One region of the Zhihengliuella halotolerans genome, then DNA from elsewhere that is predicted to be linked to it. Evidence: predicted binding sites of a transcription regulator. Region 1 holds the regulator's gene; the other holds the start of a gene.
What was found. The regulator Rex, encoded in region 1, represses fermentation and respiration genes when NADH is low (regulators of the CRP and FNR family bind a similar motif). The targets are predictions, from matches to a motif close to CTTGTGAANNNNTTCACAAG.
Positions count from the first base shown of each region.

Region 1 (11,849 bases):
GAGCCGGGTCAGCTCCTCGATCCGCGGGCGCGCCGTGTCCACGACCTTGCGGTTGTAGTGCCCGGCAGAGAGCGGGATCGCCCGCTCGATGGCCTCGCGCAGGGGCCGGCGGTCGGCCGGGAGCTGATCGCCCCGGTAGCCGGTCTTGACAGCGATCATGCCGCAGCCGATGTCCACTCCGACCGCTGCGGGGATGATGGCCCCCAGCGTCGGAATCACCGACCCGACGGTCGCCCCCTTGCCCAGGTGAGCGTCCGGCATGAGCGCCAGGTGCGGGAAGACGAAGGGCAGGCGTGACGTTGTTTCGGCCTGCTCGCGCGTCTTGGCGTCCAAGATGGACGCCCAGTTGACGAGCCGGCCGTTGATCCTCTCCATGGTTTCACTTTCGGTTGATTTCGGTGCGGGGCCGAAAGCGAGAACGCGTGCTCGTCGCTGCAGTCGACGAGGTCACGCGGAATTCAGGCAAGAAAAAAGCCCCGCACCGGACGACGGTTGCGGGGCAGGCGAGGAACTCGCCTCAGTGCACCGACAACCTTGGGTGTCCGCTGTTCTTCTCCGAGCGCTGGTTAAAGCGCTCGAGGCCGAACGTCAGGTAGGCGCGTTCGAATTGCGCCGCCTCGAGTAGGCGTGGCGCGCGGAAGTCAGCCGTTGCGGGGCGATGCTTCATGCCGGTCATGGTGCTTCCTTTCCTGACGCGCGTCTGTTGCGGGGATGCTGGTCGGCGACCAACGAAGGTAAAACTACACGCGGTGCGTGCCCGTGGCAAGCACGCACCGTGCAGCCTTCAGACTCCGGCGTAGGAGTGCAGGCCGTCGAAGTAGATGTTCACGACCGTGAAGTTGAAGATGAGGCACGCGTAGCCGACAATGCTCAGCCAGGCCGAACGGACGCCCGTCCAGCCGCGGGTAGCGCGCGCGTGCAGGTAGCCCGCGTAGACGACCCAGATGACGAAGCTCCAGACCTCTTTGGGATCCCAGCCCCAGTAGCGGCCCCACGCGTGTTCGGCCCAGATCGCGCCGGCCATGACCGTGAACGTCCACAGCACAAAAGCGACGGCGTTGATCCGGTAGGCCAGGTTCTCGAGGGCGCCGGCGCTCGGCACGAGCCGCAGGAACGGCATGATGTCGCGCCCGTTGGCTTCGAGCGTTGTCTGGCGGCGATGCTGCATGAGCTGCATGACGTTGGCGACGAACGTGATCGTGAAGAGCGCCGAGGAGAGCACGGCGATGGAGACGTGGATGATCAGCCAGTAGGACTGCAGCGCCGGCACGAGGTGGCCGACCGGCGTGGGGAAGCCCATCGTCGCCGCGCACAGCATGACCGTGACGAGCAGCGTCACGAAGACACCCATGAAGCGCAGGTCCTTCTTGAGCAGCACCACGAGGTAGACGAGCGCGACGAACAGCGCGCCGGTCGAGAGGAACTCGTACATGTTCCCCCACGGCACACGCCCGGCGGCCACCGCGCGCGTGAGCACCGCGGCCAGGTGCACGACGGCCGCGAGCCACGTGAGCACGACGGCGACACGGGCGACGTTCCGCTTCGCCGAGGCCGCCGTGTAGTCCATCGAGTCGTCGACGAGCTGGTACGACGACGGCCGGTCGCCGCCGGGAGCCGACGCGGCGTACGGGGTGGACCCCGCCGCGCCGACGCTCGCTAGCTCCTTCGCCTCGCTGGCCAATACATCCGCCTCGAGCGCGCGGATCGTCGCGTTGGACTTCGCCATGTCCCAGGCGAACGCGACGAGCGCGGCCGCGTAGGCGAACGCGGCGAGCAGCATGAACAGGTCGCTGTACGCCCCGAGTTCCTCGTTGATGGTTGGCAACATCTGCTACTCCTGATCCTTGCCGGGCGCGCCCGGACGGTCTTCGGCCGCGGCGGCCGAGAGCTGGCGGCTGATTTCGGCGGCTTCGTGCGTCAGGCGCGGGTCCTCGCCGCGCGCCAGCAACCCGTATTCCATGGTAAGTCGCCCCGCGCCCTCGGCGGTCGCGACCTTGACCCAGACGCGGCGCCGCGGCGTGAACAGCGAGACGGCCAGGCCGCCGAGCGCGAGCGCGGCGAAGACGAGCACGGGGATCTTGGCCGGGTCGTGGTGGATGTCGAGGCCGACATAGCGCTGCAGCCCGTCGAAGGAGATCGACCCCTTGCCATCGGGCAGCTCGGCCGTGTCCCCCGGGTTGATGACGAGCCCGCCCGCGTCCAGATTACGGCTGTTGAGCTCGGTCATCTCATCGGTGTCGAGCACGTAGACGTTCTGCGGGACGCCGTCGTCGAGACCGAGGTCTCCGGTGTAGGAATTCAACTGCAGCTGCGGCAGCGCCGGCGACGGGTCGAGCGAGATGCCGACGCCGTTGGCCTCGCCCGCGGTCGGCAGGAACAGGCCCACGAACCCGAGCTGCTCGGGCTGCGCGTCCGGGACCTTGAGCACCATGAGCGAGGTGAACACGCTGTCCTGCGGCACCGCCGGCATGGGCCCGCTGAAGGCGACATCGCCGTTGCCGTCCCGCACGGTCACCACGGGCGCGTACCCATTGCCGACGAGATAGACGGAGGCGCCGCCGATGCGCAGCGGGTGGTTGACGCGCAGGCTCTGCTGCTGCGCCTCGCCGCCCGGTTCGCGCGTGGTCACGGTCGCGTCGAAGCCGATCTGCTGTCCGAACGAGCTCTTCGTCTCCCGATCGTAGGTGACCTCGAAGTCGTCGAGCACGATCGAGAACGGGGAGAGCGAATCGCGGCTGAAGGCCGTGCCGGAGCTGAAGGAATCGTAGGAGACCATCGTGTTGACGAAGGACTCCTCCTCCACGAGGATCCGCTGCCCGTTGTAGCCGAGCGCGCCGCCCACGGCGACCGAGGCCAGGATGCCCACCAGCGAGACGTGGAAGACGAGGTTGCCCACCTCGCGCAGGTAGCCGCGCTCGGCGCCCACGGAGGCGACCGGCTGCCCGTCGCCGGCCGCGCGTTCCTCGACCCGGTAGCCGCGCTTCTTGAGCACGGCCGCGGCGCGGCGCATCGCGGCGTTGCGCCCCTCGTACGACGCCGGGGTGTCGCCGTCGTCGTGCGTCCCGCCCTCCGCGGGGCGTACGGGGAGCGTGCCGTGTTCCGGCAGGCGCGAGAGCCGCACCGGCGTGCGCGGCGGCGGGGTGCGCATCGCCTGGGCGTGCTTCTTCGTGCGCGGCAGGATGCAGCCGATAAGCGAGGTGAACAGCAGCAGGTAGATCGCGGAGAACCAGATGGACGAGTAGACGTCGAAGAGCTGGAAGCGGTCGAGCCACTCGCCGGAGGTCGGGTTGTTCTCGAGGTAGGCGGTGACCGCGGCCTCGTTGGCGGCCCGCTGCGGGAACAACGAGCCGGGCACGGCGGCGACCGCGAGCAGCATGAGCAGGAACAGCGCGGTGCGCATCGTGGTCAGCTGGGTCCAGCCCCATCGGAGCATGCCGGTGAAGCCGAGCGCCGGCGCGGCGACGTCGTCACGGCGGGCGTTCCTGCCGGGCTTCGAACCCCCGGCGCCCTGCGCCTCGTTGGCGCGCTCTTCGCGTACGTTGTCTTCTGCAGCCATCAGATCGGCAGCCTCACGTCGTTGACGAACCAGTTCTGGAGCTCGGCGACCCATGTCCCCCACAGCCCGGTGGCCATGACGACGCCGAGCACGATCAGCATCGAACCGCCGAACACGGACACGGCGCGCTTGTGCCGGCGGAAGAACGCGAGCGCGCCCATGCCGCGGCGCAGGCCGAGCGCGATCAGGATGAACGGCAGCCCGAGCCCGACGCAGTAGGCGAAAGTCAGCGCCGCCCCCTTGCCGACGTCGGGGTTCGCCCCCGAGCTGATCGCGAGGACGGCCGCCAGCGTCGGGCCGATGCACGGCGCCCAGCCGAGGCCGAACACGAAGCCGAGCACGGGCGCCCCCCACAACCCCGCGGGTGGTCGGTAGCCGAGCTTGCGGGTGCGCTGGAACATGTTCATCCCGCCCATGAACACGAACCCCAGCAGGATGACGACGCCGCCGAGCACCTGCGTGACCCACGCGCCCTCGAAGCGGAGCCAGATGCTGATCTGCGCGAAGAGGACTCCGGCGAGCATGAAGACCGCGGTGAAGCCGAGCACGAACAAGCCGATCCCGGCGACCATGCGGCCGCGCTTCTGCTCGGCCAGGTCGGCCCCGGTGAGCCCCGTGACGTACCCGAGGTAGCCGGGCACGAGCGGCAGGACGCACGGCGAGAGGAAGGAGACGAGCCCGGCGAGGATCGCGACCGGCATGGCCAGCAGCAGCGACCCGTCCTGGACGATCTCGGCGAAGGGGTTCACGCGCCCTCGCTGATGCGGTCCTCGATGAGGGCACGCAGGGTGCCCTCCTCCGCCACGCCGAGGACGCGAGCGGCGACCCGGCCCTCGGTGTCGAGCACGAGGGTGGTCGGGACGGCCTGCGGGTTCACATACTGCGTGAGGCCCAGCAGGATCGACCCGTCCGTGTCGGGCGCGGAGGGGTACGGGATCTCGTAGGTGCGCTCGAAGGCCGCAGCGGTGGCTTCCTGGTCGCGCACGTTGACGCCGTAGAAGGCGGCACCGGCGTCGTCGAACTCGTTGGCGAGTTTCGTCAGGTGCGGCGCCTCGACGCGGCACGGAGCGCACGCGGCGTACCAGAAGTTCAGGACGGTCACTTGGCCGACCCAGTCGGCGGAGTCGAGCGACTCGCCGTCGTAGAACGTGCCGGTCAGCTGGACGGGGTCCCCGCGCTCGGCTTCGTCGTAGACCTCCACCGAGCCGTCGCCGGCGATGAAGTTGCTGTTCGAGACGCCGTCGGAGAGCGGGTCGTTCTCGGTCCCGCACGCGGCCAGGGGGACGGCAGCGGTCAGGAGCACGGCGGCGCGCAGCAGGGCGCGGCGGTTCAGGCCGGAGCGGCCATCCGCTGAATGTGACAGGTGGGAGTTGAGCATCTCAGTCGTGTTCGCTGTACGTCGGGGGTCAGGCGCCGGGCAGGTTGGCCGCCTGCGCGAGCAGGTCGGCACACGGTTCGGCATAGCGGACGGCGACGAGTTCGTCGCCGTCGAAGTCTAGGCTCGTAATGGAGGCCAGGCTGCACTCGCGCCGGCGCGGGTCGTGCGCCAGCGGGCGGCGCTCGGCCGCGAGGCGAGTGACCCAGATCGGCAGCTGGTGGGCCACGAGGATCGCCTCGGCCCCGTCGCCGCCCAGCTCGACGGCGCGGTCGCGGCGTTCGCTGACGGCCTCCATGACGCGGGCGACCTGCTCGCGGTAGGGCTCGCCCCACGAGGGCCGGATCGGATTGACCAGCAGCGACCAGAGGCGCGGATCGCGCAGCCGCTTCTTGACGTCCGACATGCCCTCGAAACGGTTGCCGGCCTCGACGATGCGCGGCTCCACGTCGATCTCCAGGCCCAGCGCCTGCGCCGTCGGCCGGGCGGTCTCCTGCGCGCGCAGCAGCGGCGATGCGGCGACGGAGACGATGTTCGCCCCGTTCTCGCGACGGGCGGTGAAATAGGCGGCTGCCCTCTCCGCCATCTCGTAGCCGAGCTCCGAGAGGTGGTAGCCGGGCAGGCGGCCATAGAGGACACGATCCGGGTTGTGCACTTCCCCGTGACGCATCAGGTGAACGGTTGCAAGAGCCATGACCCCGATTCTCTCACTGCTTCCTGTGCTCTCCTAAACGCCCGCCGCCAGTCACAGCCCGCTTTCGGAACGCCCGCAGGAGCCGGCGGGCGGACCCACCGCTTGACTTCGACGTTTTGTAGAAAACGACGACGCCGACAGCCTTTCGCCGCCAGCGAACAGTCGGATCGAAGGGGCCCGCTTCGAGCAGTCCCCTCCTCGATGAACATGACGAAATTTCACGCCCGAGGGGTAGCTATATGCAAATGCATGTATTACGCTGGCATCAAGGTCGCATCGCCTGCGACCGACCAACCACCCGGAACAACCCTCAGGAGTACTCATGACCACCGCAACCATCCCCGCAGCACTCACCACCGGAACCTGGACCATCGACAACTCGCACTCGGAGATCGGCTTCTCCGTCCGCCACGCGGGCATCAGCAAGGTCCGCGGCCGCTTCAGCGACGTGGAGGGGACCCTCGTGATCGCCGACTCCGTCGCCGAGTCGACCCTCGAGGCCGTTGTGCAGACCGCCTCGGTCGACACCCGCGACGAGAACCGCGACGCACACCTGAAGGGTGAAGACTTCTTCAACTCCACGGAATTCCCGACCATGACCTTCACCGGAAAAGACCTGCAGGGCACCGACGGCGAATTCACGTTGCACGGCGATCTGACCATCCGCGGCACGACGCACCCGGTCGACTTCGCAGTCGAGTTCCAGGGCACCGCTGTGGACCCCTTCGGCTTGACCCGCGCCGGGTTCGAGGCGACCACGCAGATCTCCCGCAAGGAGTTCGGCCTGACGTGGAACGCCGCGCTCGAAGCCGGTGGCGTCCTGGTCGGCGACAAGGTGACGATCATCCTCGACCTCTCGCTGGTGAAGTCCGAAGCCTGAATCCGCCCTGACGCGTTCGCTGCGACACTCCGTCTCGGACCCGCAGGTCCGGATAGGCTGGGGGCAGGACCATCGAACAGGAGCGCCATGAGCCAGGACCGGCCCGAGAACAACGAACCCTCGCAGCAGGAGGGCGCCCAGCCCGGACCGCAGGACCAGGAGCCGCCGCGGTACGGCGTGCGCCTGCCGCAAGGCCAGCAGCCGCAGCAGCCTCAGCCTCCCGCGGGCGATCCGACGCCCTACGGGCACACCCCCGGTCAGTACCCGCCTCCCCCGCCGGGGGCCTACGGTCAGCCGGGCCAGGCCGGGACCCCCTCGGGCTACGGGCAACCGAGCCCTTACGCGCAACAGAGTCCCTACCAGGCCCCGGCCGGCGGCATGCAGCCGGCCGGGTCGCCGGGGGCTCCGCCCAAGCAGATCATGGTCGCCTTCGGCCTGATCCTCGCCGCTGGCGCGCTCACTCTGCTCACCGGCATCATCATGATGGCCACGCCGGTCAACGAGCTCACACGCATGCTCCAGGAAGTCATCGATTCCGACGCGACACTGCGCCAGCAGTTCGAGGTCGCCGGGATGGAAGTGGCCGCCCTCGCGCAGATGTCGAAGACGCTTGCCGTCGTCTTCATGGCCATCGGCGTGCTGCTCTACGCGCTGATCGCCGTTTTCATCCGCAAGGGCAGCAACGGCGCCCGCATCACGGGTACCGTCCTGGCGGCGATTTCGCTGATCGGCCTCTTCGGCGGAGACATCCTCAGCACGGTCACGGTCCTCCTCGGGGCCGCCGGCATCGTGCTGGCCTGGATGCGCCCCTCCTCGGACTACATCCGGGCGACCAAAGAGGCCAAGCGCCGGCGCTGACCCGCCGCCGTCGCGCCCGTGGGGGCCGGTTCCGAGCGGAACCGGCCCCCTTCGTCGTTTCCGTGGGGTACGCGGCTACGCGTCAACGTCCTCGGCGGGCACCGCGTCCTGGTGTCCGATCCCCTGGTGCGCGTAGTAGGCGAGGATCTGCAGCTCGCGGGACATGTCGACCTTGCGGATGTTGACCCCGTCCGGGGCCTGCAGGACCACGGGCGCGAAGTTCAGGATGTTCCGCACGCCGGCCGCGACGAGCCGGTCGCACACGCGCTGGGCGGCCGTGCCCGGCAACGTCATCACCGCCATGTTCACCTGCTCGGCCTCGATGTCCGCCTCCAGCGACTCCGCAGGGCGGACGACGAGCCCGTTGATGGTGCGCCCGACGACGTCGGGGTCCATGTCGAAGATCGCGGTCAACTCGAACCCGTTGTGCCGCAGGCCCGCGTAGCCGGCGAGGGCGCGGCCGAGGTTGCCGGCGCCGACGATGGCCACGCGCCAGCGCTCCCGCAGGCCCAAGGTCGTCGCGAGGTGTTCGGCGAGGCGCGGCACGTCGTAGCCGACGCCTCGACGGCCGAAGCTCCCGCCGAGCAGGGACAGGTCCTTGCGCAGGATCGCCGAGTTCACGCCGGCCGCGCCAGCGAGCACGTCGGAGGACAGCGTCGGAGTACCCTCGCTTTCGGCGGCGTTGAGCACGCGGAGGTACACGGTCAGCCGCTCGAGCGTGGCCTCGGGCAGGCCTCTGCCCGTGGCTGCGGCGTCGGGCAACGCTCCGGTCGCGGCGTCGTCGTCGAGCCGGTCGGTCCCAGTCTCAGCAGCGTCTGTCACGGTTTCAGCAGCCTTTCCAAGCGGTCCGGATCGATCACCCAGAAGTCCCGCTGGACGCCGTCGATCATCAGGACCGGAACTTCTTCGGCGAAGCGTGCGCGCAGCTGAGCGTCGTCGTCGATGCTCAGCTCCCGCCACGTTAGCCCAAGGCGGGTGACGACGTCGTCCACCGTCCTCCGGGCGTCCTCGCAGAGGTGGCAGCCCCGGCGCGTGACGAGTTCCACGCGGTGCACGCCGTCGGCTGAAATCATGCCTCCAATGTATCGTCCCGGACGTGTCGGCCGTATTTCCGCTGCCCTCGCGAGTCACGAACGCCGCGTGAGTCGGTGAGGCGTTTCACATGCCGGCCCGCGTCCCGGCCCCCGTTCCACTAAGCTGGCGACATGCCCCAGCCGAGCCACGGTGCCGCCGCCCCCGCCCCATCCCACGGCACCGGGGACTCCGTCGCGGCCTTCTTCGACGTCGACAACACGATGATGCGCGGCGCGAGCCTCTTCGCCGTGGCCCGGAACACCTACCGGCGACGGCTGTTCAGCCTCCGGCAGGCCGCCTCCTTCGCCATCAAACAGTTCTTCTTCACGCTGCGCGGCGAGACGATAGGCGACATCCACTCCGTCCGGGACTCCGCACTGAGCATCGCCCGCGGCATATCGGTATCCCTGATGACGGAGATCGGCGATGAGGTCTACGACGAGTTCATCTCCTCCCGCATCTGGCCCGGCACTCGCGCCCTCGCTGAGCAGCACCTGCGTTCGGGACGGCAGGTGTGGCTCGTCACGGCGACGCCCACCGAGGTCGCCGAGGTCATGGCCACGCGTCTGGGGCTCACGGGCGCGCTCGGCACCGAGGTCGAGAAGGTCGACGGCCTCTACACCGGGCGGCTCGTCAGCAGCATCCTGCACGGACCGGCGAAGGCCGCGGCCGTCTTCCAGCTCGCAGAGCACACGGGGCTCGACCTCGGGCAGTGCTGGGCGTACTCGGACTCGTCGAACGACATCCCCCTGCTCGAGGCCGTCGGGCACCCGGTGGCCATCAACCCGGATGCCAAGCTCCGCCGGCACGCCGCCGAACAGAATTGGCCGATCTACGACTATCGCGCCGGCCGCCGGGCGGCCATCTGGGGCCTCAAGGCGCTCACGGCCTCAGGCGCCGCGTACGGCGCGTGGCGGACGCTGGGCCGCTTCGCCCGCCGGCGGTAGCCGCTTCGTCGTCCTTAAACGCCTGCGGGGCGCACATCCAGAAGAGGATGCGCGCCCCGCAGGAGCACACGCGGCGTCTGCCGCGAGCCGCTTACTTCTTGTTGCGGCGCTGGTGACGCGTCTTGCGAAGCAGCTTGCGGTGCTTCTTCTTCGCCATACGCTTGCGGCGCTTCTTGATAACGGAGCCCATAAATTCCTCACTATCACTTGATTGCGTTCCGGCCGAAGGCACACGAGCGCAACCAACGGACGTCAAACGTTCCTTAACAGATTACCCGCTTAAAGGAGTCCTCGCGGACACACCTGTTCCCGGGGTCGAGCCGAGAGACGTCAAGCGGTGGCCGACGTCCCGTCGATGCGGGCCTTTCGCAGGTATTCCTCCACCGCGGTTTCGGGAACGCGGTAGGAGCGGCCGAAGCGAACGGCCGGCAATTCGGCGGAGTGCACCAGGCGGTAGACGGTCATCTTTGAGACGCGCATGACGTCGGCGACCTCCGCCACCGTCATGAATCGAGCGTCCGCGAAGTTCTGGCCTTCCGCCATTGTCACAACTCTCCTGACTGCATTCGTCCCGCTCCGTGCGCTTCGGCCCGCCGCGGCGTGCGGCCATCCGGTGGTCTTCGGAGCGTCAGGGCCGCACGAACCCGTGCCGCCTCGAATAGAACAATAGTGGCCCGTGGGGAGAAAGTGAAACCCCTGCACTGCTGTGAATTGCCCGAAAGCCGCCCCGGGACCGGCCCTACCGGCCTCGTGCTACGGCGTCCGCAAGCAGCTGCAGCGCGTCTTCCGTGGGCCCCCAGCCCATGCACTTGTCGGTAATGGACTGGCCTCTGACCAGGTCGGCCGCGTCGTCCTGGCCCGGCGTGAACTTCTGGGCACCGGGCTCGAGGAAGCTCTCGGCCATGAGTCCGGCGATCTCCGTGTCGCCGGCGGCGATGCGCTCGGCGAGCTCGCCGATCACGACGCTCTGGCGCTCGTGGTCCTTGCCGGAATTCGCGTGCGAGGCGTCGACCACGACGCGGGGGTTCGCTCCGGCGGCGGCCATCTTCGCGGACGCGGCGCCCACGGCCTGCTCCGAGTAGTTCGGTCCGTCCGAGCCGCCGCGCAGGATCAGGTGGGCGTCCTGGTTGCCGCGAGTCGCCACGAGGGAGGCGCGGCCGTCGTCGTCGATCCCGAGGAAGGCCTGCGGCGCGGCCGAGGCCTGGCACGCGTCGATCGCGACCTGGACGCCGCCGTCGGTCCCGTTCTTGAAGCCGACCGGCATCGACAGGCCGGAGACCAGCTGGCGGTGGATCTGGCTCTCGGTGGTGCGGGCGCCGATGGCGCCCCACGAGACGAGGTCCGCGACGTACTGCGGGCTGATCGGCTCGAGGAACTCGGTGGCCGTGGGCAGGCCGAGCTCGCCGACGTCGAGGAGGAACTGCCGGGCCGCGCGCAGGCCGGCGGCGATGTTGTGGGACCCGTCGAGTTCGGGGTCGTTGATCAGGCCCTTCCAGCCGACGGTCGTGCGCGGCTTCTCGAAGTAAGTCCGCATGACGATCAGCAGGTGCTCGCGGTGCTTCTCGGCGAGCTCGGCGAGCCGTGCGGCGTACTCGCGGCCGGCGTCGACGTCGTGGATCGAGCAGGGGCCGACGACGACGAGCAGGCGGCGGTCGACGCCGTCGAGGATCGCGCGGATCTCCTGGCGGGCACGCTCGATCCGGTACTCCAGGACGTCACCTGCGGGCATTTCGGCGAGGATTTCGCCCGGTGTGGGCAGCGGGGAGAACTGAGACACACGCACATTGTTGGTGGAGTGGGACGAGCCCTCTGCGGTGGCGGTGCCGCGTTCGGTGACAGTCATGGTCGGCCTTTCGGTGTGAGCGGCCCTACCGTGTCACCAGCAGAGCCTGAGGAATGAGAAAAGGACCTCGGGCTGGTGCCCGGGTCCTCTCGGCTCTGAAGGTGAGTTGGATGCGCTAGTTAGCCGCGGGCCCCTCCAGAGCCGACGCAAAATACGCATACCAACGAGTGTTCATGTCGTTCAGGATACATGCGCGGGGCCGGACGTCCAATCGGCCCCGTCACGAAAGCCGTCGACGCGTTCAGCGGCGGCGCCCGAACTTCGGCTTCGGCAGCCGACCCAAGAGAATCTGGGCGCGGTCGGCGACCTGCTCGACGGTCGCGTTGACCGTTCGACCGAATTCCTTCGAACCGGTCCCGTCCTCGGCGCCGGCGCTCGCGGGCACGACGGCGGCCGCTGGCGTCTCCCTGGCGGCCGGCTGATGGTGGGGCCGGGCGTCGGGCTGCACGGGTGCCGCGGGCCGGAGGGCCGCCGGGCGAGTGGGGGCGGGCTCCGGCGTCGCTCGGGCGACGAACGGGGCGAACCACTCGGACGCTGCGGCCAGGTCGGCCGCCTCGAGGCGGTAGTAGCGTCGCTGGCCCTCGGCGCGCGTAGAGACGAGCTCGGCGTCGCGCAGGACCTT
Region 1 covers NZ_SHLA01000001.1:2,100,216-2,112,064, forward strand. The annotation lists gene EV380_RS09535 (RtcB family protein) at 1-375, opposite strand, end outside; gene EV380_RS16600 (hypothetical protein) at 518-676, opposite strand; gene ccsB (c-type cytochrome biogenesis protein CcsB) at 785-1,828, opposite strand; gene resB (cytochrome c biogenesis protein ResB) at 1,832-3,556, opposite strand; gene EV380_RS09550 (cytochrome c biogenesis CcdA family protein) at 3,556-4,257, opposite strand; gene EV380_RS09555 (TlpA family protein disulfide reductase) at 4,302-4,934, opposite strand; gene EV380_RS09560 (histidine phosphatase family protein) at 4,963-5,625, opposite strand; gene EV380_RS09565 (YceI family protein) at 5,948-6,505, shown strand; gene EV380_RS09570 (hypothetical protein) at 6,593-7,363, shown strand; gene EV380_RS09575 (redox-sensing transcriptional repressor Rex) at 7,439-8,185, opposite strand; gene EV380_RS09580 (glutaredoxin family protein) at 8,182-8,436, opposite strand; gene EV380_RS09585 (HAD family hydrolase) at 8,569-9,384, shown strand; gene EV380_RS09590 (30S ribosomal protein bS22) at 9,476-9,574, opposite strand; gene EV380_RS09595 (helix-turn-helix domain-containing protein) at 9,715-9,927, opposite strand; gene EV380_RS09600 (3-deoxy-7-phosphoheptulonate synthase) at 10,124-11,227, opposite strand; gene EV380_RS09605 (ArsR/SmtB family transcription factor) at 11,469-11,849, opposite strand, start outside.

Region 2 (11,849 bases), 2.1 Mb from region 1:
ACCCGGAATCTGTCGAGAAGATGGCCGTGCCGGGCGAGGAGGTCATCGAGACCTTCCGCGCGATCGCGTCGGTCCAGCAGCGTTACGGCATGTCGGCAGCGCGCCGCTACATCGTCTCCTTCACGCAATCCGCGCAGAACCTCGCCGACGTCTACGAGCTGGCCGAGCGCGCGCTCGGCGGCGCGGAGAACGCCCCCGTTCTCGATGTCATCCCGCTCTTCGAGACCTACGAGGACCTGCAGAACGCCCCGCGCATCCTCGCGGAGATGCTGGACCACCCGACCGTTCAGCGTCGCCTGAACGAGACCGGCCGGCGCATGGAGATCATGCTCGGCTACTCAGACTCCGCGAAGGACGTCGGCCCCGTCGCGGCGACGCTCGCCCTCTACGAGGCGCAGGAGAAGATCGCCGCGTGGGCGAGCGAGAACGACATCGTCCTGACCCAGTTCCACGGCCGCGGCGGCGCCCTCGGCCGCGGCGGCGGACCCGCCAACCGGGCCATTCTGGCGCAGCCGCCGCACTCTGTGGACCTGCGCTTCAAGGTCACCGAGCAGGGCGAGGTCATCTCCGCCCGCTACGGCAACCCGGAGATCGGGCTGCGCCACATCGAGCAGGTCGCCGCGGCGACGCTCATGTCCTCGGCCCCGTCGGTCGAGCAGCGCAACGCGGCGGCCGCTGCGCGCTTCGCCCCGCTGGCCGAACGCATGGACGAGGTCTCGCGCGAGCGCTTCGACGGCCTCGTCGGCGCGGACGGCTTCGCCCCGTGGTTCGCCCAGGTCACCCCGCAGGACGAGGTCGGTCTCCTGGCCCTGGGCTCCCGCCCGGCCAAGCGCGGCCTCTCGGTCGAGTCCCTCGAGGATCTGCGGGCCATCCCGTGGAACTTCGCGTGGGGCCAGGCGCGCATCAACCTCACCGGCTGGTACGGACTCGGTTCCGCGCTCGAAGCCGTCGGCGATCTGGAGACGCTGCGCGACGCCTACGCCGACTGGCCGCTCTTCCGCGCGCTCATCGACAACATCGAGATGTCGCTGGCCAAGACGGACCGCCGCATCGCCGAACGCTACTTGGACCTCGGCGACCGCGACGACCTCGCCGGGCTCGTGCTCGAGGAACTCGACCTGACCAGCAAGTGGGTCCTGGCCATCACGGGCCAGGAGCGCCTCCTCGAGGGCCGGCGGGTCCTCGGCCGCGCAGTCCAGCTGCGCAACCCGTACGTCGACGCCCTCTCGCTGCTGCAGCTGCGCGCCCTGCGTGCCCTGCGCTCGGACGAGGAACTCGACGAGGCCACCCTCTCCGACCAGCGCAACCTGCTGCTCATCACGCTCAAGGGTGTCGCTGCCGGCCTGCAGAACACCGGCTAGTCACCTCCCGCACCAGCACGGCGCGACGCCGGCACCCACCCGGGTGCCGGCGTCGCGTCGTTCTCAGATGTGCCTCACGCCGCGGCGGCGTAGCTGGGCTCGCGGCGCTTGAACCAGGCGATGACCGCGGTCGTGACCGGCACGAAGAGGACCTCGACCGCCGTCTTGTAGAGGAAGCCGACGATCACGTAGTTGGCGAACGTCGGCGCGTCCGAGATGCCGATGACCGACGCAGCGATCGAGCAGAAGATCAGCGTGTCCGCGAACTCCCCGACACCGGTCGAGCCGAGCAGGCGGCCCACGAGCGCCTTCTCTCCGAAGTGGGCCTTCATGCGCACGAGCACGTAGGAGTTCAGCAGCTGCCCCACCGCGAAGCCGAGCAGGGACGCGGCGACGATCTGCCACACCGGACCCAGCGTCGCCGCGAGCGCCTCCTGCCCGTCGTACCATTCGGCCGCGGGCAGGGCGATGACGATCCAGAAGCACAACGTCGCGAAGGCCGAGAGCGCAAACGTCGTGATGATCGCTCGGCGCGCGGCCTTGAACCCGTACACCTCGGAGACGACGTCGCCGAGGATGTACGCCAGCGGGAACAGGAAGAACCCGCCGTCGGTGACGATCGGGCCGAAGGTCACGCCCTTGGTCGCGCCGATGTTGGAGAGCACGACGACGAGCGCCATGAGCGCCAGAACGCTGGAGAAGTAGGGGCTGCCGGTGGCCGCGAAGGCCGCGTTGCGCACGCGGGTCCCTGCCTCCGGGGCAGGGCTGGATTCGGGGGCTGCTGAAGCCATGGGTGTCTCTCGATTCATTGAAAAGTGGTTCGCCTCGGCCGCCGGAGTCGTCCCGGGCGCGGCCGGCTGTATTAGCACTTGCCCTTTCATTCTCACACGATCCCCCGGATGCCGAGGCGAATCGCCGGAATCCGGTCAATTTTTTGAACATGTTCAAAAATAGATAGACTGGCATGGTTCCCAGCAGATCAAAGGGGTGAGCACGTGCAGCAGGACTCAAAGTCGACCCGCACTCGCGCCAAACTGAAAAGTGCAGCGTTCAAGCTTTTTCGGAGCAAGGGTTTCTCCAATACCACTTTGCGCGCCATCGCCACCGAAAGCGGCGTCTCGCTCGGCAACACGTACTACTACTTCGAATCAAAGGACGACCTGGCGCTCGAACTCTTCGATGATCTGCTCGCCGAGCATCGTGCCCGCGTCGCTCCCGATCTGGCCACCGGGAACACTCTCGAGCACAACCTCCGCAGCCTGTGGGACGGCCTGCTCGACGCTCTGGAGCCCTATCATGACTGCGGCACCGCGTTCCTGCGCGCCGGCGGACTGCCCCCGCCGGACGAGAACGGCGCGCTCGTCGCCGCGATCGACTCCTCCCGCCCTCGGGCACCGCTGCCCGTCCGGCAGGGGCTCCCGGAACTCGTGCACCTGATCACGCGCGCGATCCTGGCGTTCTGGGCCGCCGACACCTCCCCGGATCGACACCGCTCCCGCCTACTCGTGGCCCGCGCTGCACCGCTCACCGCCCGGATCGCCGTACTCTCCCGCCTGCCCGTGGTGCGCACCATCCTGGACGAGATCCTGGCCCTCGTCCGCGCCCTCGGATCCGAAGACGACGCCAGGAGTCGGCGCGTTCGGGGCGCCGCGGGCGGCCGCGCGGCGTAGGCCCGCCCGACGTCGTCGTTCCGGGGACCGGGGGTCCTAAAATGGTGGGCATGACTTCCACCGATTACGCACCGGCCCCCGCCATCACGCTCACGATCGCCGGCTCGGAGGCGACCGGCGGCGCCGGCGCGCAGGCCGACCTGAAGACCTTCCAGCAGCTCGGCACGTACGGCATCGTGGCGCTGACCTGCATCGTCTCCTTCGACCCGAAGAGCAACTGGAACCACCGGTTCGTGCCGGTGGAGCCGGGCGTGATCGCCGACCAGCTCGAGGCCGCGCAGACGTGCTACGCCGGCGCGCTCGACACCGTCAAGCTCGGCATGATGGGCTCGCCAGCCACCATCGACACGGTCGCCACCGCGCTCAAGGGCCAGTCGTGGCGGCACGTGGTGCTCGACCCGGTGCTGATCTGCAAGGGCCAGGAGCCGGGCCACGCGCTCGACACCGACGAGGCGCTGAAGGCGAACCTCCTGCCGCTGGCGACGTTCGTGACGCCGAACCACTTCGAGGCCGAGCAGCTCTCCGGCATCGCCATCACCGACGAGGCGTCCTTGATCGAGGCGGCCAAGCGCATCCATGACATCTCGGGCGCCGCCGTACTCGCCAAGGGCGGCGTGCGACTGAGCGGCCAAGACGCGATCGACGTGTTTTACGACGGCGAGACGCTCGAGGTCCTGCGCGAAGAGAAGATCGGCGAGGTCGCCGTCTCAGGCGCCGGCTGTTCCCTCGCCGCGGCCGTCACGGCCGAGCTGGCCAAGGGGGCGACGCCGCTCGACGCGGCCCGCGCGGCGAAATCGTTCGTCACGCGCGGCATCCGCCGCCGCGTGGCCTCGGCAGCGCCGTTCGACGCGCTCTGGCAGGGCTGAGCCGGCCCGGCCGAGCCCCGCCCGGGCCCCGTGTGACGGTCAACGCCACTCCCGGAAGTATTAAACAACTCCTTGACAACTAGGCTGGCTCGCCTAGGCTGGCACGGTGAGACGCACATCACTCTGCGTCCGGCTACCGAATTCAAGGAGCACCCATGAGCAATTCGCACCGATACCGGCTGTCCAGAGCCGTCGTCGCCGCGTCCGCTGGTCTCGCCCTCGCGGCGACCGCGGCGCTGCCGGCGGCGGCCACGACCTCGTCGCAACCGCTGGCGGAGGCCTACAGCGGGACCTCGCTGTCCGGCACCGACCTGAAGATCTCCCCGTCGCTGGCCTCGGCCACCGGTGAGGTCTCCGTGTACGTCCAGTTCGCTGGCGAAGGCGCCTACGAGCAGACCCAGCCCGCGGCCGTGACCAAGAGCAACGGCAAGCCCGTCAAGGCGAAGGAAAAGGTCAAGAAGGTCCGCAAGGACATCGAGGCCAAGGGCCGGTCGGCCGCGGCGCAGGCCGCCTCCGACGTCATCTACACGACGACGAACGCGCTGCCCGGCGTGGCCCTGCGCGGCAACGCGAAGAAACTGCGCACGCTCGCCGAACGCGACGACGTCGTCAAGGTCAGCGCGATCTCGCCGAAGGAGCCGTCCAACTCCGGCGCCGTGATCGACACCGAGGCGATCAACGCCTGGCAGGATCTGGGCCAGACCGGCGAGGGTGTGAAGATCGCGGTCCTCGACACCGGCGTCGACTACACCCACGCCGGTTTCGGTGGCCCCGGCACGCGCGAAGCATATGATGCCGCGCAGGCGTCGGAGGAGTTGCCCGCGGCCGACTCGGGCCTGCTGGACCCGGCCAAGTTCATCGGCGGCTGGGACCTGACCGGCGACGACTACAACGCGAACCCGAACGCCGACTCGTACCAGCCCGTGCCTCATCCTGACCCGAACCCGCTCGACTGCGCCTCGGCCGGTCACGGCTCGCACGTCGCGGGATCCGCCGCCGCCTACGGCGTCGATGCGGACGGCAACACGTTCGACGGCGACTACTCGACGCTGACTGAGGCCCAGGTCGCGGAGATGAAGGTCGGCCCGGGCACCGCCCCGCTGGCCGAAGTCATCGGCATCCGCGTCTTCGGCTGCGAAGGTTCCTCCGCCGTCGTCGGGCAGGCCCTCGACTACGTGCTGGATCCGAACGGCGACGGCGACTTCTCCGACCGCGCGGACATCGTGAACATGTCTCTCGGTTCCGATCACTCCCCCGTCGACGATCCCGAGAACGACATCGTCGACGCCCTCAGCGAGCTCGGCATCCTGTCCGTGATCGCCTCCGGCAACGCCTCCGACGTGACCAACGTGGGCGGCTCCCCGGGCAACTCGGCCTCGTCGCTGACCGTGGCCAACTCGGTCGGCTCGACCGTGACCCTCGACGGCGCCGACGTTCTCGCGCCTGCCGAGTCCGCCGGCCGGGCCGCGGGCCAGTACTCGGTGAACTTCGACTACTCCGCCGCCTCCGACGAGCAGCTGCGCGGCACTGTGCAGATGGCGCCGGCCGACAACCGCTTCGGCTGCGACGCCTGGCCCGACGGGACCGACCTCGGCGGCAGCTGGGTCTGGATCCAGTGGGAGGAGAACGGCGACTTCCCGTGCGGTTCGACCGCCCGGTTCAACAACATCGAGGCCGCCGGCGGCGCCGGCGTCGTGCTCGACTCCCCGCGTCTGGTCTTCTCCTCGGGCATCGCGGGCAACGCGACGATCCCGGGCATCCAGCTCAACAAGACTCACTCGGATGCGCTGCGCGCGGACGCCGAGGCCGGGACCCTGGAGCTGCAGCTCGCCCAGGACCTGATCGGCTCCACGAAGGACGCCTCGGGCGCGCTCGACACGCTGAACCCCAGCTCCTCGCGCGGCGTCCACGGCTCCGACGGCATCGTGAAGCCCGACGTCGCCGCCCCGGGCACCCTGATCGGCTCGGTCGGCGTCGCCGCCGGCGACGGCGCGGCCGTCATGTCCGGCACGTCCATGGCCACCCCGCACGTTGCAGGCCTGGCGGCACTCGTCTACGGTTCGGGCGACTACACCCCGTACGAGGTCAAGTCCCGCCTGATGAACACCGCCACGGCCGACGTCATCGCCGACAACGGCGAAGCCTTCGGACCGAACCGCGTCGGCTCCGGCCGCGTGATCGGCAGCGCCGCCCTCGAGACCGGCTCGATCGCCTACGCGAGCGAGGCACCGGAGATGACTAGCGTGATCTTCGGCGTGATCGAGCTCGGCGCCGAGACCTACACGGCCACGAAGGCCGTCACGGTCGAGAATCAGTCCGACGCCGCCGCCACCTACGCGGTGTCCTACTCCCCGTCGTCGGAGATCCCCGGCGCCGTCTACACGCTGAGCACCGACGAGGTCTCGGTTCCGGCCGGCGGCACCGCCGAGTTCGACGTCACCCTGACCGTGGATCCGGCCCAGTTCGCCAAGACCATGGACCCGACCCTGGAGTCGTCGCAGTCGGGCCTGGCCCGCCAGTGGATCGCCGACGCGACCGGTCGCGTCGAGCTGTCGGCCCCGGACGCGCCGACCCTGCGCGTCCCGGTCCAGGCCGCACCGAAGCCCGTGGCGGACATGACCGCGCCGAAGAAGGTCAAGGTCCGCGACGGCGAGACCTCCATCCCGCTCTCGGGCCGCGGCGTGGACGCGGGCGAGGGTGCCGAGAACGTCACCTCGCTGGTCTCCGCCTTCGAGCTCGGCGCGACCTCGGATGAGCTCTCCGACACGACGGCGGCCGGCGTGGCCGAGATGGATCTCGCGTACGTCGGGGCCAACTCCGACGCCGCCACCGCGGGCGTCGCCGACGGCGTGCTGAACTTCGGCGTTGCGACCCACTCCGACTGGGCCCACCTGGCCGGCGGCACGGAGATCGAGGTCCAGATCGACGTCGACGGCGACGGTTCCGCCGATTTCAGGACGTACACGACCCGGTTCGACGGCATCGATCTGGACATCGCGTCGACGACGGACGTCGCCACCGGCGAGAGCGTCGACGCGTGGCCGGTCAACGTCGTGATGGGCGATGTCGATTCGAACCTGTTCGATTCGAACGTGGCGACGCTGCCGGTCTCGCTGGCGGCGCTCGGCATCGAGGACGAGACCGAAATTTCCTACCGTGTGGCGACGTACAGCTACTACCACACGGACGATTCCGGGAACATCATCCCCGTCGACAGCACCGAATGGATCGGCTACAACCCGGTGAACCCGAACGTCTCCTTCGCGGGTGACGGTCTGGTCTTCGCCGATCAGCCGGGCACCTCGCTCGAAGCCGACGTCACCACGGCCGGCAACGGCAAGAAGGGCAAGGGCAAGCAGAAGCCGGTCGGTTCGGCGCTGCTGCTGCACCACCACAACGCCTCGGGCGACCGCGCGCAAGTGGTCTCCTTCAAGTAGGAGCCACCGCACACGCGGCGGCGGCCGGGTCCGATTCGGGCCCGGCCGCCGCCGTTTTCACGCCTTCGCGACGGGCAGGTCCTTCCACTCCGTGGTGTACTTCGGTGACGAGTACTGCCGCTTCATGCTCCAGTCCGCCGGAACCTGGACTCCGCCGGCGCCGAGCCCGATCGATGCCTGCCCGAAGCGCGCCTTCACGTCCCCCAGGAGCGAGCCCAGGTTCGCCGCCGCCTGCGCATCCCGTCCCGCGGCGGGTGCTCCGTCGTCGTCCGGGGTCCCGAACAGGTCGAACTCGCCCTGGCGGGCCGCGCCGGCCCGGGTGAGGCCCGAGAGCACGACGCCGGCGCGCACGTAGCGCACCCCCGGCACCAGGCGCGCCTCGAGCCCGGCGACGGCGGCGCGGACGATCGCGATGGGATCGTCAGTGGGCTCCGGCAGCGGCACCGAGACCGACGGGTTCGAGGCCTCACCCGCGGCGAAGCGGCTGGTCCCGGCAAACGCCGTGACGACGGCGGTCTGCAGGCCGCGCGCGCTCAAACGCGAGGCAGCGGCTTGCGCGTAGACCGTCATGACATCGGCCATCGCGGCGACGGTGTCGACGGGGGTCGAGAAGGAGCGCGAGAACATGATCTGGTGGGCGTCTGCGCGCTCGTCGATCGGGGCGATGCACGCGGTGCCGCGCAGCTCCAGGACCGTGCGCTGGAGGTTCACGGAAAACTTCTTGCGGATGCGCGCCGGATCGGCGGCTGCGAGGTCGGCGACGCTCTGGATCCCCTGGCCGGCGAGCTTCTCACCCGTGCGCGCCCCGACGCCCCAGACCTCGGTGACCGGCAGGCGCGCGGCGAGGCGTTCGAGGTCCGCGGCCGGCAGGGAGCCCAGCGAGCAGACGCCGTCGAGGTGCCCGTTGTGCTTGGCGATGTGGTTGGCGAACTTGGCCAGCGTCTTCGACGGGGCGACGCCCACGCAGACCGGGACGCCCACGAGCCGGCGGACGGCTTCGCGGACGGCCCGGGCGGTAGCGGCGAACGCGGGCTCCGCGGCGGCGGGCAGGCCGAGGAACGACTCGTCGATCGAGTAGACCTCCTGCCAGGCACCGAAGCGGCCGATCACCTCCATCACGCGCGCGGACATGTCGCCGTAGAGCTCGTAGTTGCTGGAACGGGCGACGAGGTTCATGCGTTCGGCCTCGGGGGCGAGTTGGAACCACGGGGTACCCGTCTTGATGCCGAGTTCCTTGGCCTCCGCGCTGCGCGCGACGACGCAGCCGTCGTTGTTGGAGAGCACGACGACGGGGCGGTCAGCCAGGCGCGGATCGAAGACGCGCTCGCAGGAGACGTAGAAGTTGTTGACGTCGACAAGCGCGAACCGGTGCCCCGTTGTCGCTTCGGTTCCGAGGCTCATAGCCGGTGCAGGCTCCGGGTGACCACGCCCCACACGTCGAGCTCGCCGTCGACGCGCGTGCGGACGGGCGGGCTCGGTGGCAGCGGTTCGGTCTGCAGGACCGGTCCGGCGGCCTCGATTCGGAGCCGGCGGACGACGAGCTCGCCGTCGAGGACTGCGACCACGACGTTGCCGTCACGCGGTGCCCGCGCCCGTTCGACGATGAGCTCATCGCCATCGGCTGCGCCCGCGCCCGCCATGGAATGACCGGACACGCGCATCACAAACGTGCTGGTCCGGTCCGGGATGAGGTGCCGGTTCAGGTCGATACCGCCGTCGTAGTAGTCCCCCGCCGGGGACGCGAACCCGGTAGCCGGGCGCGGGCGGAGGACTCCGGCGCTTTCCGCACCATCGATCGACTCGGTCATCACCGCACCTCACTTTGCCGAACAAGTCTTCGATAACCAGTCTATCCCCCAGCGGCGGCACCAGATTGCGGCGCAGGGCCTAAAATGGTTGTAGCCGCCGAGACCCTGCCAGGAGGGCGCACATGAGCGACACGACGCCGGATCGCGAACCGAACGACCAGCCGATTCCGCAGAATCCTTACGCTCCGCGCCCGCCGGAGCCCTCGAGCCCGGAGCGGGCGCAACAGCCACTGCCTCCGCAGCCGCCGGGCCCGGAACAGCCGGCGCAGCAACAGCGTCCCGACTACTCCTACCCCGTTTCCTGGCAGCAGACGCCGGACGGTCGCCCCTGGCCGCCGCCCGCGATGCCCGGTCCGCCGGGCACAGTCCCGCCCAAGGCCAGCGGTCTGACGATCGCTGCGATCATACTCGGCGTCGTTGCTGCTTGTCTGTCCCTCGTGCCTTTCGTACACTTCGCGGCGTTCCCCGTTGGCCTCGCCGCGGTCATCGTCGCCGGCATCGCCATGACACGAAAGCTCCACAGCCGCGCGCTCGCTATCGCGGGGCTGTCAACGGGCATCGCGTCACTCGTCATCGCTCTCCTGTGGACCCTCGCCTTCGCGGCAGTGTTCTCAGCGTTCGAGAGCTTCGACGACGAATTCGGCGCGCTGGGCGACTGGGCCGGACCGGGAGAGGTTGAGGCCTACACGTTCGAGGCCTGGGCCGACGTCCCCGCCGAAGTCGAGATCTACACGGGTCTCGCGGGCGATGGCTACCGGACCGAAGAAATCGAGGCGGGCGAGCCGTTCTCCGAGGTCATCGACATCGATGTGTGGGCCGGGAGCGTGACCGTCATCCACTACGGCGATTCCCCGGGCGAAGTCGGCTGCCGCATCCTCGACGGGGACGGTCACATGGTCTCCGAGGACATCGCCGACTCCGCGATCATGGAGGCCATGTGCTGGCCCGACGACGGGACCGTGTTCGACGATTTCGAGGGGGACGACCCGCTCGGGGCCGGACCAATGCGCGGCCCCGGGACCAGCCCTACTCTGTCGCGGCCGGCTTGATCGCGGCCAGACGGGATTCGACGCGGCTCACAAGCGCCTCCGCGGCGTCGTCGATCATCTCGACCGCATCGACGCGGTCGTCGTCGTACACCATGATGAAGACCCCGTCCAGCATGGCGACTGCAAAATGCGCAGTCTCCGCGGCGAGGCGCTGGGCGACCTCTTCGCCTTCGCTCGCATAGGCGTAGGCGATCCATGCCCGGACGTACTCGATGCTCTTCTGCATGCCGGCGTCCGCCTTGGCTGCGAACTTCTCGGCCAGCGGCGCCCGCCGGCTGAGCCGAAACCGCAGCTGCAGCTGCAGGAACTGACCATTGCGCGACTCCTCGAGGAGCCAGGCGCCGGTCGACCGGACGAATCGGCGCAACTTGTCGGCCGGCTCCGCGGCATCGCCGGGGTCGGGAAATGAAGTGAAGAACTGCTCCCCGCCTCGCTCCATGACCGCTTCGAGCAAGCCGTCCTTCGAGCCGAAATGCCAGTAGATCGAGCTCGCCGGAAGGCCCGTCTCCTTGCACAGCGCGGACATCGCGGTCCCCTCGAAACCCCGCTCTGACATGAGCCGCACCGCGACATCGAGGATATGCTGCCGGGAGGCCTCACCCAGTTCGCGGCGGCGGGCGTGCATCGGCAGGGGGGTTTCGTCCATGCGCAAAGAATACCCCTCGCGCACAGCACGCGCTCGCGGGATTAACTCGGACGACGACGGGCCGGCACCTCGTGTGCGGCGAGAGACTCGCGCTCGGCACCGGTCAGCGACCGCGAGGTCGTGCGATCGGCCGCGAGCGGCACGATCACCGTGCTCCCGTCGAACACCGTTCTCCCGTCCTGCAGGCCGACGTGGCGGATCGTGAACGACTTGCTCCCGATGCGCTCGATGCCGAGGCGGACCACCATCTCCGGCACGTACTCGCCCTGCGCCACGTAGTCGACCGTCAGAGACGCGACGACGGCGCCGCCCAAGCCGCGGAACGCGGCAAGCCCCTCGAGCCCGCGCATCCAGCGCACGCGGGACTCCTCCATCAGGGTGACGATCCGGGCGTTGTTGAGGTGCCCGTTGGCGTCCTGGTCGGACCAGCGCAGAGCGATCGGGATGTCGGTGAAAGCCATGAAGGCATCCTATGCGCGGCACCCCATGCCCGGGTCAGTAGTTGATGACCTGCGGCGCGCCGAGGTGCTTGAGGCCCTCGACGCCGAACTCGAGGCCGAAGCCCGACTGCTTCATCCCTCCGAACGGCATGCGGGGGTCCACGGCGCCGTGCTTGTTGATCCAGACGGTGCCCGACTGGATGCGGGACGCGACCTCGATGGCGCGGTCGCGGTCCGCGCTCCAGACGGAGCCGCCGAGCCCGACATCGAGCGCGTTCGCCTGCTCGATGACCGCGTCCAGGTTCGAGTACTTGATGATCGGCAGGGCGGGGCCGAACTGCTCCTCGGCGACGAGCGGGTTGTCATTGTCGATGTCGGCCACGAGGGTCGTCGGGTAGAAGTAGCCGGGCGCCGACTCGTCGGGATCGCCGCCGATCAACACGCGGGCCCCCGAGTCCTTGGCCGCCTGGACCAGATTCGCCACGATGTCGTACTGGGACTTGTTCTGCAGCGGGCCGAGCACGTTGTTCTCATCCAGGCCCACCCCCATGGGCACGTTGCGCGCGACCTCG
Region 2 covers NZ_SHLA01000001.1:23,651-35,499, reverse strand. The annotation lists gene EV380_RS00165 (phosphoenolpyruvate carboxylase) at 1-1,361, shown strand, start outside; gene EV380_RS00160 (queuosine precursor transporter) at 1,436-2,152, opposite strand; gene EV380_RS00155 (TetR/AcrR family transcriptional regulator) at 2,357-3,031, shown strand; gene EV380_RS00150 (hydroxymethylpyrimidine/phosphomethylpyrimidine kinase) at 3,082-3,897, shown strand; gene EV380_RS00145 (S8 family peptidase) at 4,053-7,334, shown strand; gene EV380_RS00140 (Y-family DNA polymerase) at 7,392-8,735, opposite strand; gene EV380_RS00135 (LexA family protein) at 8,732-9,142, opposite strand; gene EV380_RS00130 (hypothetical protein) at 9,265-10,191, shown strand; gene EV380_RS00125 (TetR/AcrR family transcriptional regulator) at 10,169-10,837, opposite strand; gene EV380_RS00120 (acyl-CoA thioesterase) at 10,879-11,298, opposite strand; gene EV380_RS00115 (aldehyde dehydrogenase family protein) at 11,333-11,849, opposite strand, start outside.
Region 2: a site for Rex is predicted at 2,293-2,312, ahead of EV380_RS00160 (queuosine precursor transporter). Genes of this name have one in related genera too.